3 regions of the Lysinibacillus sp. NPDC056220 genome follow, and region 1 is predicted to be linked to each of the others. Evidence: riboswitches for the same ligand, from Rfam matches in the RefSeq annotation. Region 1 holds a riboswitch; each other region holds the start of a gene.
What was found. A riboswitch is a leader RNA that binds a small molecule or an ion and turns the genes downstream of it on or off. The one in region 1 is predicted to bind lysine.

Region 1 (3,275 bases):
GCATAAGAAGAGTGTCATAGCTACAACAACAAAGAGCCAACCTGCAATATTCCAACCACCAAACAGATCATGGAGGTATCCGAAAAGAATTGGACCAATGGCAGCGAATAAATAGCCTAATGATTGTGCAAATCCTGATAGATCAGCGGCTTCAAATGCTGTACGCGTACGGAGTGTGAAGAACATCATTGCTAATGCGAATGAAGCCCCACCTGCTAAACCTAGAAGAATCATCCATAATATCCCCATAGTTGTCCACTCCATCACAACGCCGACAAATCCTACTAAATAGAACGATGTAAACATGAGGACAAGTGGTCTCTGTGAAGTCATTTTACCGGCAATAATAGGGACAACCAATGCCATGGGAACTTGTGAAAATTGCATAATAGAAAACATCCAACCAGCTTTATCAGGAGCCAATCCCTGCGCAATATAAATTTCAGGAATCCAAGCTGCTGTTGTATAAAATAATAAAGATTGTAACCCCATTGCACCTGTTACTGCCCATGTAACAGGTGATTTCCAAAGAGGTTTACCTGTTTTTTTGGAGGTAGTAGCTGGTTTTGGCTTATTTAATTTCAATTGAGGTATCCAGATTAAAATGGTTAATACGACTAATATAAGCGCCACAGCCAATGCCCCTTGCCAACCTAGTGAAGAATTAGCTATTGGATAACTAATACCAGCTCCAAGCCCCGCTGTTAAGTTCATCGACATAGTGAAAAATGCCATCAATAATCCTACATGATAAGGAAATTTTAATTTTAATAATCCTGGAATCAACACATTTCCAAATGATATTGCTACGCCAATGAGCACTGTACCAAATACAAGTAACCCTGTTGTACCGAGGGAGCGTAGTACAATACCTAAGGCCAATAAAATAGTGGATAAAAATAAGGTTAGCTCAAGCCCAAGTTTTCGTGCTACAACTGGTGCGAACGGTGATATGATGGCAAAAGCAAGCAATGGTATAGTTGTAAGAAACCCGGCTAGAACATTGGAAATACCAAGGTCGTCTCGTATAAAGGATACAATTGGACCCACAACAGTTAGTGGCATGCGTAATGTAGATGCTATAAATATTACGCCAAAAACTAATAATAAAGTTGTTCCCTTCCAGCTAATTTTTCTACTTGGGAAGCTGGAGGAATGATCATTTAAAGTCAAAATAATTCCCCCTGTTATAACCATCCTAATTGAACTACTATAACACTTTATCACACTATTAAAAATAGTGGAAAATTCACAAAATACAGAACTTTTATAGTTATATTGAAATGTCTTAGGTCTTATGTTAATATAGTAAACATCATAAATTTAATAATTATATGCCTCATGTTTGTATTGAGGTAGAGGTCGCGATATTTATAAGTAAGCTAATTGAAATGACAAGCATTGAAGAGATTAGCTGAAAGGAAATATTGCCGAAGTGTGAGGGGACTTGAAAACCTCATGCTGGGGCTGTCTCCGAAAGGAACAGAACTGTCACGTTTGTACAACGTGTTGAGCTATCATTTAGGAAAAACTGAGGATTAACTTAGCCATCACATTGTTCATGTGATGGCATTTTTTTGCCTCATAAATAGGAAGGAAGCTATATCGTGAGTGAAATAAAAATCAATCAGCTCGGCCATAAAGCACCGAAGCTGAAAAAAGAATTAAAAAGCCGTCATATCACAATGATTTCTTTAGGCGGTACAATTGGTACGGGGCTATTTTTGGCCAGTGGTGGTGCTATTGCACAAGCCGGTCCGGGAGGCGCATTGCTTGCCTATGCCTTAATCGGTATTATGGTATATTTTTTAATGACAAGTTTAGGTGAAATGGCTGCCTATATGCCGTCCTCAGGATCTTTTAGTACGTATGCGACAAAATTTGTAGATCCCGCTTTAGGTTTTGCACTGGGCTGGAACTACTGGTATAACTGGGCAATTACGATTGCGGCAGAGATTGCGGCAGTATCATTAATTATGAAATATTGGTTCCCAAATAGCTCATCAGCACTTTGGACAGTATTATTTATTGTGATTGTACTGACATTTAATTTATTGTCTGTAAAGAGCTATGGGGAAAGTGAATATTGGTTTGCCATGATTAAAGTGGCTACGGTCATTGTATTTATTATTATTAGCTTATTAATGATTTTTGGTATTTTGGGTGGACAAGCACCAGTAGGTTTTACAAATTTCTTTATTAGTGATGGGCCATTCCATGGAGGCTTCCTTGCAACATTTGGTATTTTCCTTGCGGCAGGATTTTCATTCCAAGGAACAGAGCTACTTGGGATTACTGCAGGTGAAACAGATGATCCAGGAAAAAATATACCGAAGGCAGTAAAATCTGTGTTTTGGCGAATTATTTTATTTTATATTTTAGCCATTGCTGCTATCGGGATGTTGATTCCATTTACAGATGAGCGCTTATTATCGGAAGATATCGCTGTATCCCCATTTACACTCGTTTTTGATCGCTTAGGTATTGCTTTTGCTGCTTCCTTAATGAATGCCATTATTTTAACGGCTATGCTATCAGCAGGTAATTCTGGATTGTATGCATCTTCACGTATGCTATGGCAATTAGCAGTGGATGGTCATGCTCCTAAATTCTTTGCAAAGTTAAGTCGTCGAGGCATTCCAATTTATGCACTAATCGCAACATTAGCTGTAGGCTGTGTAGCGTTTTTAGCGTCATTCTTTGGTGATGGGGTCGTTTATATTTGGCTTTTAAATGCCTCTGGGATGTCAGGTTTTATTGCTTGGCTAGGTATTGCATTTAGTCATTATCGTTTCCGTCGTGCCTTCGAAGCTCAGGGCTTAGATCCAAAGCTATTACCGTATAAAGCAAAGCTATACCCATTCGGTCCACTATTCGCCTTTACGATTTGTATGATTGTTGTAATTGGACAGAATTACACAGCGTTTATCGGTGATACAATCGATTGGTATGGTATCCTTGTTTCTTATATCGGTATTCCCCTGTTCCTATTGCTATGGCTGGGGTACAAAATTAAACATAAAACAAAAATGCTTCCTCTTAAAGATTGTGATTTAAAAGTAGAAAATTAAACGAAAAGCTGTTCTATAAACCGTTGTATGATGGTTGATGGGACAGCTTTTTTATATATAGACCTTTAAAATTATTACTAAACCAATATCATATATATGGTAATATACTATAGATATGGAAGTGTGATTTTTGACTTTCTGGTAGGGAGAGGTGCATGGAAATGCAAAAACATATTTTACTAGTGGAAGATGATGAGGCTATTC
Region 2 (3,275 bases), on a different contig from region 1:
ATCTACCATTACTTTATTAACGTTAAATTTTAAGAAAATTCTAAGAAAGAAGGATAACAATGTTAAACACTCCATCTCCTACAATCTCTTCCTTTGGTTATGAGATCATTCGCGATCATATTCTATCTTCTATACTCGGTAAACATGAGAATGATGTCCTTTATTGGGCAGGCAAAGAGCTTGCGCGTAAGTTTCCATGTAAAAGTCAAGACGAACTTATCGCATTTTTCGCAGATGCCTGTTGGGGTACATTAGAGCTAATGAAAGAATCGAAAGACGGACGCATTTTCCAGTTGACAAACGACCCTGAAATATTACAAATCAAACAACGTAGCTTTAGACTTGAGGCAGGATTTATAGCTGAACAAATTCAGCTAGCTAAAGGCTATTTAACAGAATGCTATGATGAAAAACGTGAAAAGCAACATTACGTTATGTTTACAGTCAAATGGGACGTAAAGGAACGGATCATGCATACGATCCCAACAGAGTAACAAAAAAGGATTGTCTCCCCAATCAATAAACGGGATGACAATCCTTCCTTTTATTTCGGACAATGACAGAAAATGCTGTTTCTTCTATTATTATATGTAAAGAGCCTGCTCTAAATTAAATTCATCATGTAATGCATTTGCCGCACGAATCATTTCATCCTGCGGAACTACAACAGACACTTTAATTTCCGAGGTGCTGACCATCTTCACAGGGATATTTTCACGACGTAACCGGTCGAACATACGGGCAGCGACACCGGGATTAGAAACCATACCAGAGCCAACAATAGAAACTTTTGCTAATCCAATTTCGAAATCAGCAAAGCTAAAGCCAAGCGATACTTTACTGTCCTCTAAAACACGTAATGCTTCCGCAAATTCTTCTTTCAAAATTGAAAAGGACACAGTTGGTTTTAATCCATCAATAATGGCTTGAACAATAATATCCACGTTGATGCGATTTTCAGCAAGAGTTGAAAATATATCCGCTAATGAAGCACCCGAATATGCATCATAGCCAATTGTTAAACGAATAACATCTGATTCAAAGGCAACACCACGAACTATTAAATTTTTCTCCATCTCTACTTCCTCCTTCAATAAAGTACCTACTGACTCCACTAAACTAGAGCGTATGATAACTGGTATTTGAAACTTTTTAGCTAACTCAACTGCACGTGGATGTATGACATGTGATCCTAAATGAGCTATCTCTAACATTTCATCATAGGAAATTTCCTGTAGTTTTTGTGCCTGTACAACAAAGCGTGGATCTGCTGTATACACACCGTCAACATTCGTGTATATGTCTGTCCGCTCGGCATCTAATGCAACAGCAAGTGCGACGGCTGTCGTTTCGGTCCCACCTTTCCCAAGCGTTGTTATATTGTGGTCATTGTCAATGCCTTGATCTCCAGCAATAACGACGATTTGTTCTTGCATTAAATGTTCTTCGATACGACTAACATCGATATGATCTATCCGTGCATGACTATACATATGATCCGTGTAAATACCAGCCTGCCAGCCTGTTAATGACACCGCATTATAGCCAGCTTCTTGTAACGCAATGGCAAAGACTGAGCTTGATAGCTGAGAGCATGAAGACACAACTGCATCTAATTCACGTTTTGACACATCATCTGTGAAATGAAGTACGCTCATTTTCACGTCTTGTATCGTTTGTCTCATTGCAGCTACTACTACTACCACATCGAAACCTCTATCTTTTTCAGCAATCGCTTTTCGTACAGCCTCTTGAATTTGTTCGGGTGATGCTAGTGCAGCCCCTCCAAATTTCATCACTATTCTAGACATTTCTTTTGTTCTCCTTTCCAGTCTGGTAATTCACCTAATATAAGGTGTAAAACAGCCTCTAGAAAACTAAAAGGCAGCCTTCACAAAACGTGAAAGCTGCCTCTAACATGTACAATAAATGAAACTTGCGCATGTGTGATAGCTCTCCGAAACTTGTAGAATCGACAGTCTTACATTTCTTAAATGCAAAACCAGTACAACAGTGGAAACAACATTACTGTACTTCGGCAAGCTCCCCTTTCACGCAATGTCTTAGGATTTGTTCATCCTCTATTGCGCTACTTTTGAATCTTGCACCTCTATCATCACCTTAAAAGTGAATGTATTAAATTTATGTTCGCCCTCATTAAAACAAGTGGGCTGTTAACATTGGACAACAATGTTATTTATAACCTTAGCATATGTCTATTCCTTTGACAATGACTCCTGCTGAAAATAGGCATAAATATGACTTGCTAAATTAGCTGGCATCCCGGCTTCCTGTAAAGCCAGCTCACTAGCCTCACGTATTTTCTTAACGGACCCAAAGTGTTTAAGTAGCTGCTGTTTTCGTTTTGGACCGACACCCTCAATTTGATCCAGCACAGATTGGATAGCATGCTTTTCATGCTGTTGACGTAAAAAGGTAATCGCAAAACGGTGGACTTCATCTTGAATTCGTTGTAATAAATAAAAACCGTCACTTGTACGTTTTAAGGCAATGACCTCGGGCGGATCACCAAACAATAGTTGCGATGTATTATGCTTGTCATCCTTTGCTAAACCAGCAATAGGTATAACAAGTCCTAGCTCATCCTCTAATACTTCTCGTGCTACTTCCATTTGACCTTTACCACCATCTATTAGCACTAAATCTGGTAGTGGAAGACCTTCCTTCAAAACACGAATATAGCGCCGGCGAATGACCTCTTGCATAGCACCATAATCATCATGCTTAGCTGCTGTCCGAGTTTTATATTTGCGATATTCCTTTTTGGCAGGCTTGCCATCAATGAAAACAACCATTGCAGATACTGCGTCCGTTCCATGCATATGACTATTATCAAAAGCTTCAATTCGTAATGGTGTCGTTATACCCATTGCATCGCCTAGTGCCTCACATGCACCAATAGTACGTTCTTCCTGCCGTTCGATAAGCTGGAATTTAGCGGCAACTGCAATTTCAGCATTTTTCGTCGCTAAATCCACCAACTCCTTCTTTTGACCTCTTTTTGGTGTAAGAACTTTAATGCCTAATAATTCCGTTAAAATCGCACCATCAATTGCTTGTGGAATAAAGACTTCTTTTGGCTTAATATGTTCTGGTTTTTCATAAAACCGTCCTACAAAGGTTAGGAACTCTTCCTCTGGATCTTGATAGATGGGGAAAATAGAAACATCCCGTTCGATCAGCTTCCCTTGGCGAACGAAGAAAACCTGTACACACATCCATCCTTTTTCCACAGCATAGCCAAAGACATCGCG
Region 3 (3,275 bases), on a different contig from region 1:
TAATGCAACGAAGTAAAGTGGATTTGCCTGAACCAGAGGAGCCTATTAAGCAAACAACTTCTCCTTTTTCCACTTGAAAATTAACATCTTTTAACACTTGGTTACGTCCAAATGATTTACTTAAATGTTCAATTTTAATGACTGCCATTTGTGCGTCCCCCTATATTGCTTCTTTTTGTTCTTTTTGATAGGCATCTGGTCCATCTAAACGTTTTTCAACATAGAGAAGGATTCGTGATGCAGTGAATGTCATTATGAAATAAAGAATACAAGCTACAAAGAACGATTCAAAATAACGGAAGTTGTTACCGGAGATTGATTTTGTTTGGAAGAATAATTCTGTTACTCCAATAACGTTTAGTACAGCTGTATCTTTAATATTCATAATTAATTGGTTGCCTGTCGCAGGCAGTACGTTTCGTGCTACTTGTGGTAGGACTACGTGAAGCATGATTTGGAAGTGATTCATACCGATAGCTGATGCTGCCTCATATTGACCATTATCAATCGATACGATACCACCTCGGACAATTTCTGCCATATAGGCACCTGTATTAAGTGAAACAACTAAAATCCCCGCTGTAATAAAGTGCATGTCTATGCCAAATGCGATATCTAATCCATAGTAGACAACCATAGCCTGTACAATCATTGGTGTACCACGGAAAAATTCAACATAGCATGTGAGTATAAAATTAATAAGCTTTAAGCTATAAAATTTCACACCTTTTTTACGAACTGGAATCGTATGCATAATTCCGATGAAAAATCCGATAAATGCACCAATAATTGTACTTATAGTCGAAATCAGTAACGTATAATACGCACCTCGTAAAAACATTTGCCAGTTGTTTTCAATAATTGAAAGTATCCATTCAAGACTCATGATGTTCCTCCTTACAATGTCATGTTGCTTGCTATCTTTTTCGTGCCCTAGCTTTTTCTACTAGTCTATGATTTATTTCGCTAGGACATTATCATTATGTAGAGAGGTTCTCATTTTAATAATGATTGAAATGATAGTGCACGGACTAGCAACTAGTCCGTGCCATTTTTTTATTGTGCTGCTGGTTGCTGAGAAATAGCTTCTTCCATTATCGCTTGACGATCATCTTCAGAAATACCTTTTAGGATTTCATTGATTTTTTCTAGATTAGCATCATCTTTACGTAAGCCTACAGCAATCGAAGTATTTGAAAGATCTGTATCAAAGCCTTCTTCAAATGCTACGTATGTGAATTTATCGTTGGCAGCTGCCGCAGAAATTCCTTCAGGACGTTCGGCTACATATCCATCAATTTTGCCTGCCTCTAAAGCTACACGCATCGCTGGGAAGCTTTCCATTGCTGTTTGTTTACTGACACCTTTAATTTGATCAATCACATTGTAGTTGGAAGTATTCAGTTGTGATGTAATTTTTGCGCCAGAGAAATCTTGGATTGATTTGACACCTTCATATTTACTACCTTTTTTAATAACCATTACAAAATCAGAAGTATAGTAGTTTTCAGTAAAATCAATTGTTTTCTTACGTTCTTCTGTTGGCGACATTCCCGCGATGATTGCATCAATTTTATTAGATTGTAGCGCTGGTACTAAGCCGTCCCATTCCAATTTGACGATCACTAATTCTTTGCCTAAACCTTCAGCGATTTTTTTCGCCATTTGTACATCATAGCCACCTGCATACTCTGCGTTATCTGCAATTTTTACTGCTCCATTTGCATCGTTTTGCTGTGTCCAGTTGAATGGTGGGTAGCCCGCCTCCATTCCAATTCGGAATTCACCGCTGCCTTCTTCTTTATCTGCGCCAGCATCACCTGAACTACTTTCTTTTTTGTCACTAGTGCCACATGCAGCTAGCACAATTGCCGTCATGATAGAGATCATTACTAACAACCATTTTCTTTTCATGAAAAACTCCCCTTTTCTGTAAAAAAATAAGACAACTGTACGAAAAAAGACCTAAGTTTTGTGAACTTAGGTCTTACCTTTTATGACAGTTGCCCAAATCCTCACTAGTATTCCATGTTTCCGAGATAGCACAACCTAGTAAACCTGGAAATGAATTTACTAGGACAGTCCTGCACTTATTCACTGCAGACCCAGCATAAAAGTACGAGCTCCTTTTATACTTCGGCGATATTTCCTTCTTCATTGCGTCTTTGTTTGCTTGTACTCAACAATGAACTAATAAATACCGCGCCTCTACCTCACTGATGTTTGTTAGTGAGGTTTGTTTATTTAATTGATATTTAGATACTACTATAAAACTAGTATGTACGTCAAGTGAGTTTTATCATTTTTCTGATTAATGACAATATTAGGGTATTATGCTTGCCCTATCCATTATTAATCTACGTATTTTTATCCATATATCTGCTGGAAAACAACATATTTTTACTACCTATTCTTTTTATACTAAGTAAATAGTTTTGGATTATCAAAATTACTAATGACTTTAGTGATACAGAAGCCAAGAAAAAACCCTGCAAAGTTTGCAGGGTTTAAAGGAATTATGAATTTAATAATAAATCTTCAGGATTTTCGATTAACTCTTTAACTGTTTTTAAGAATCCTACAGAATCTTTTCCATCGATGATACGGTGATCGTAAGAAAGTGCTACATACATCATTGGACGGATTTGAACTTCACCATTTACTGCAACCGGACGGTTTACAATGGAGTGCATACCTAAAATACCAGCTTGCGTACCGTTCATAATTGGTGTTGACATTAATGAACCGAATACACCACCATTTGTGATTGTGAATGATCCACCAGCCATGTCATTTAAGCCTAATTTTTTATCACGAGCTTTTGTCGCTAAGTTAGCGATATCTTTTTCGATTTCTGCAAAGTTTTTGCTATTCGCATCGCGTACAACTGGTACTACTAAACCTTCTTCAGTTGATACTGCAATACCGATATCAAAGAAGTTATTTAAATGAATTTCATCGCCAGAGATTTGAGCGTTTACGTATGGGTATTTTTTCAGTGCTGCAACAACAGCTTTAGTGAAGAATGACATGAAACCAAGTTTGATGTCGTTTGCTTTCACAAACTCTTCTTGTTTACGTTTACGAAGTGCCATGATGTTTGTCATGTCAATTTCATTGAATGTTGTTAACATTGCTGTTGATTGTTTAACTTCTAATAAACGTTTTGCAATTGTTTGACGACGACGGCTCATTTTTTCAATCGTTACACGGTCAGAATTAGCTGCTGGTGTGAATACAACTGGGCCACCTGTAGTTGCTACTGGTGTAGGTGC

Region 2: it holds a riboswitch for lysine, as region 1 does, so the genes downstream of both, ACOZBY_RS06065 (aspartate kinase) here and ACOZBY_RS17205 (amino acid permease) in region 1, are expected to answer to the same signal.
Region 3: it holds a riboswitch for lysine, as region 1 does, so the genes downstream of both, ACOZBY_RS11400 (transporter substrate-binding domain-containing protein) here and ACOZBY_RS17205 (amino acid permease) in region 1, are expected to answer to the same signal.

What each region holds. Positions count from the first base shown of each region.
Region 1 is NZ_JBMOXD010000006.1:3,614-6,888, forward strand. It holds gene ACOZBY_RS17200 (CynX/NimT family MFS transporter) at 1-1,197, opposite strand, end outside; lysine riboswitch at 1,349-1,525, shown strand; gene ACOZBY_RS17205 (amino acid permease) at 1,608-3,071, shown strand; gene ACOZBY_RS17210 (response regulator transcription factor) at 3,233-3,275, shown strand, end outside.
Region 2 is NZ_JBMOXD010000002.1:215,147-218,421, reverse strand. It holds gene ACOZBY_RS06070 (YslB family protein) at 60-494, shown strand; gene ACOZBY_RS06065 (aspartate kinase) at 585-1,811, opposite strand; lysine riboswitch at 1,943-2,121, opposite strand; gene uvrC (excinuclease ABC subunit UvrC) at 2,217-3,275, opposite strand, start outside.
Region 3 is NZ_JBMOXD010000003.1:272,008-275,282, forward strand. It holds gene ACOZBY_RS11390 (amino acid ABC transporter ATP-binding protein) at 1-148, opposite strand, end outside; gene ACOZBY_RS11395 (amino acid ABC transporter permease) at 161-886, opposite strand; gene ACOZBY_RS11400 (transporter substrate-binding domain-containing protein) at 1,057-1,914, opposite strand; lysine riboswitch at 2,033-2,219, opposite strand; gene odhB (2-oxoglutarate dehydrogenase complex dihydrolipoyllysine-residue succinyltransferase) at 2,517-3,275, opposite strand, start outside.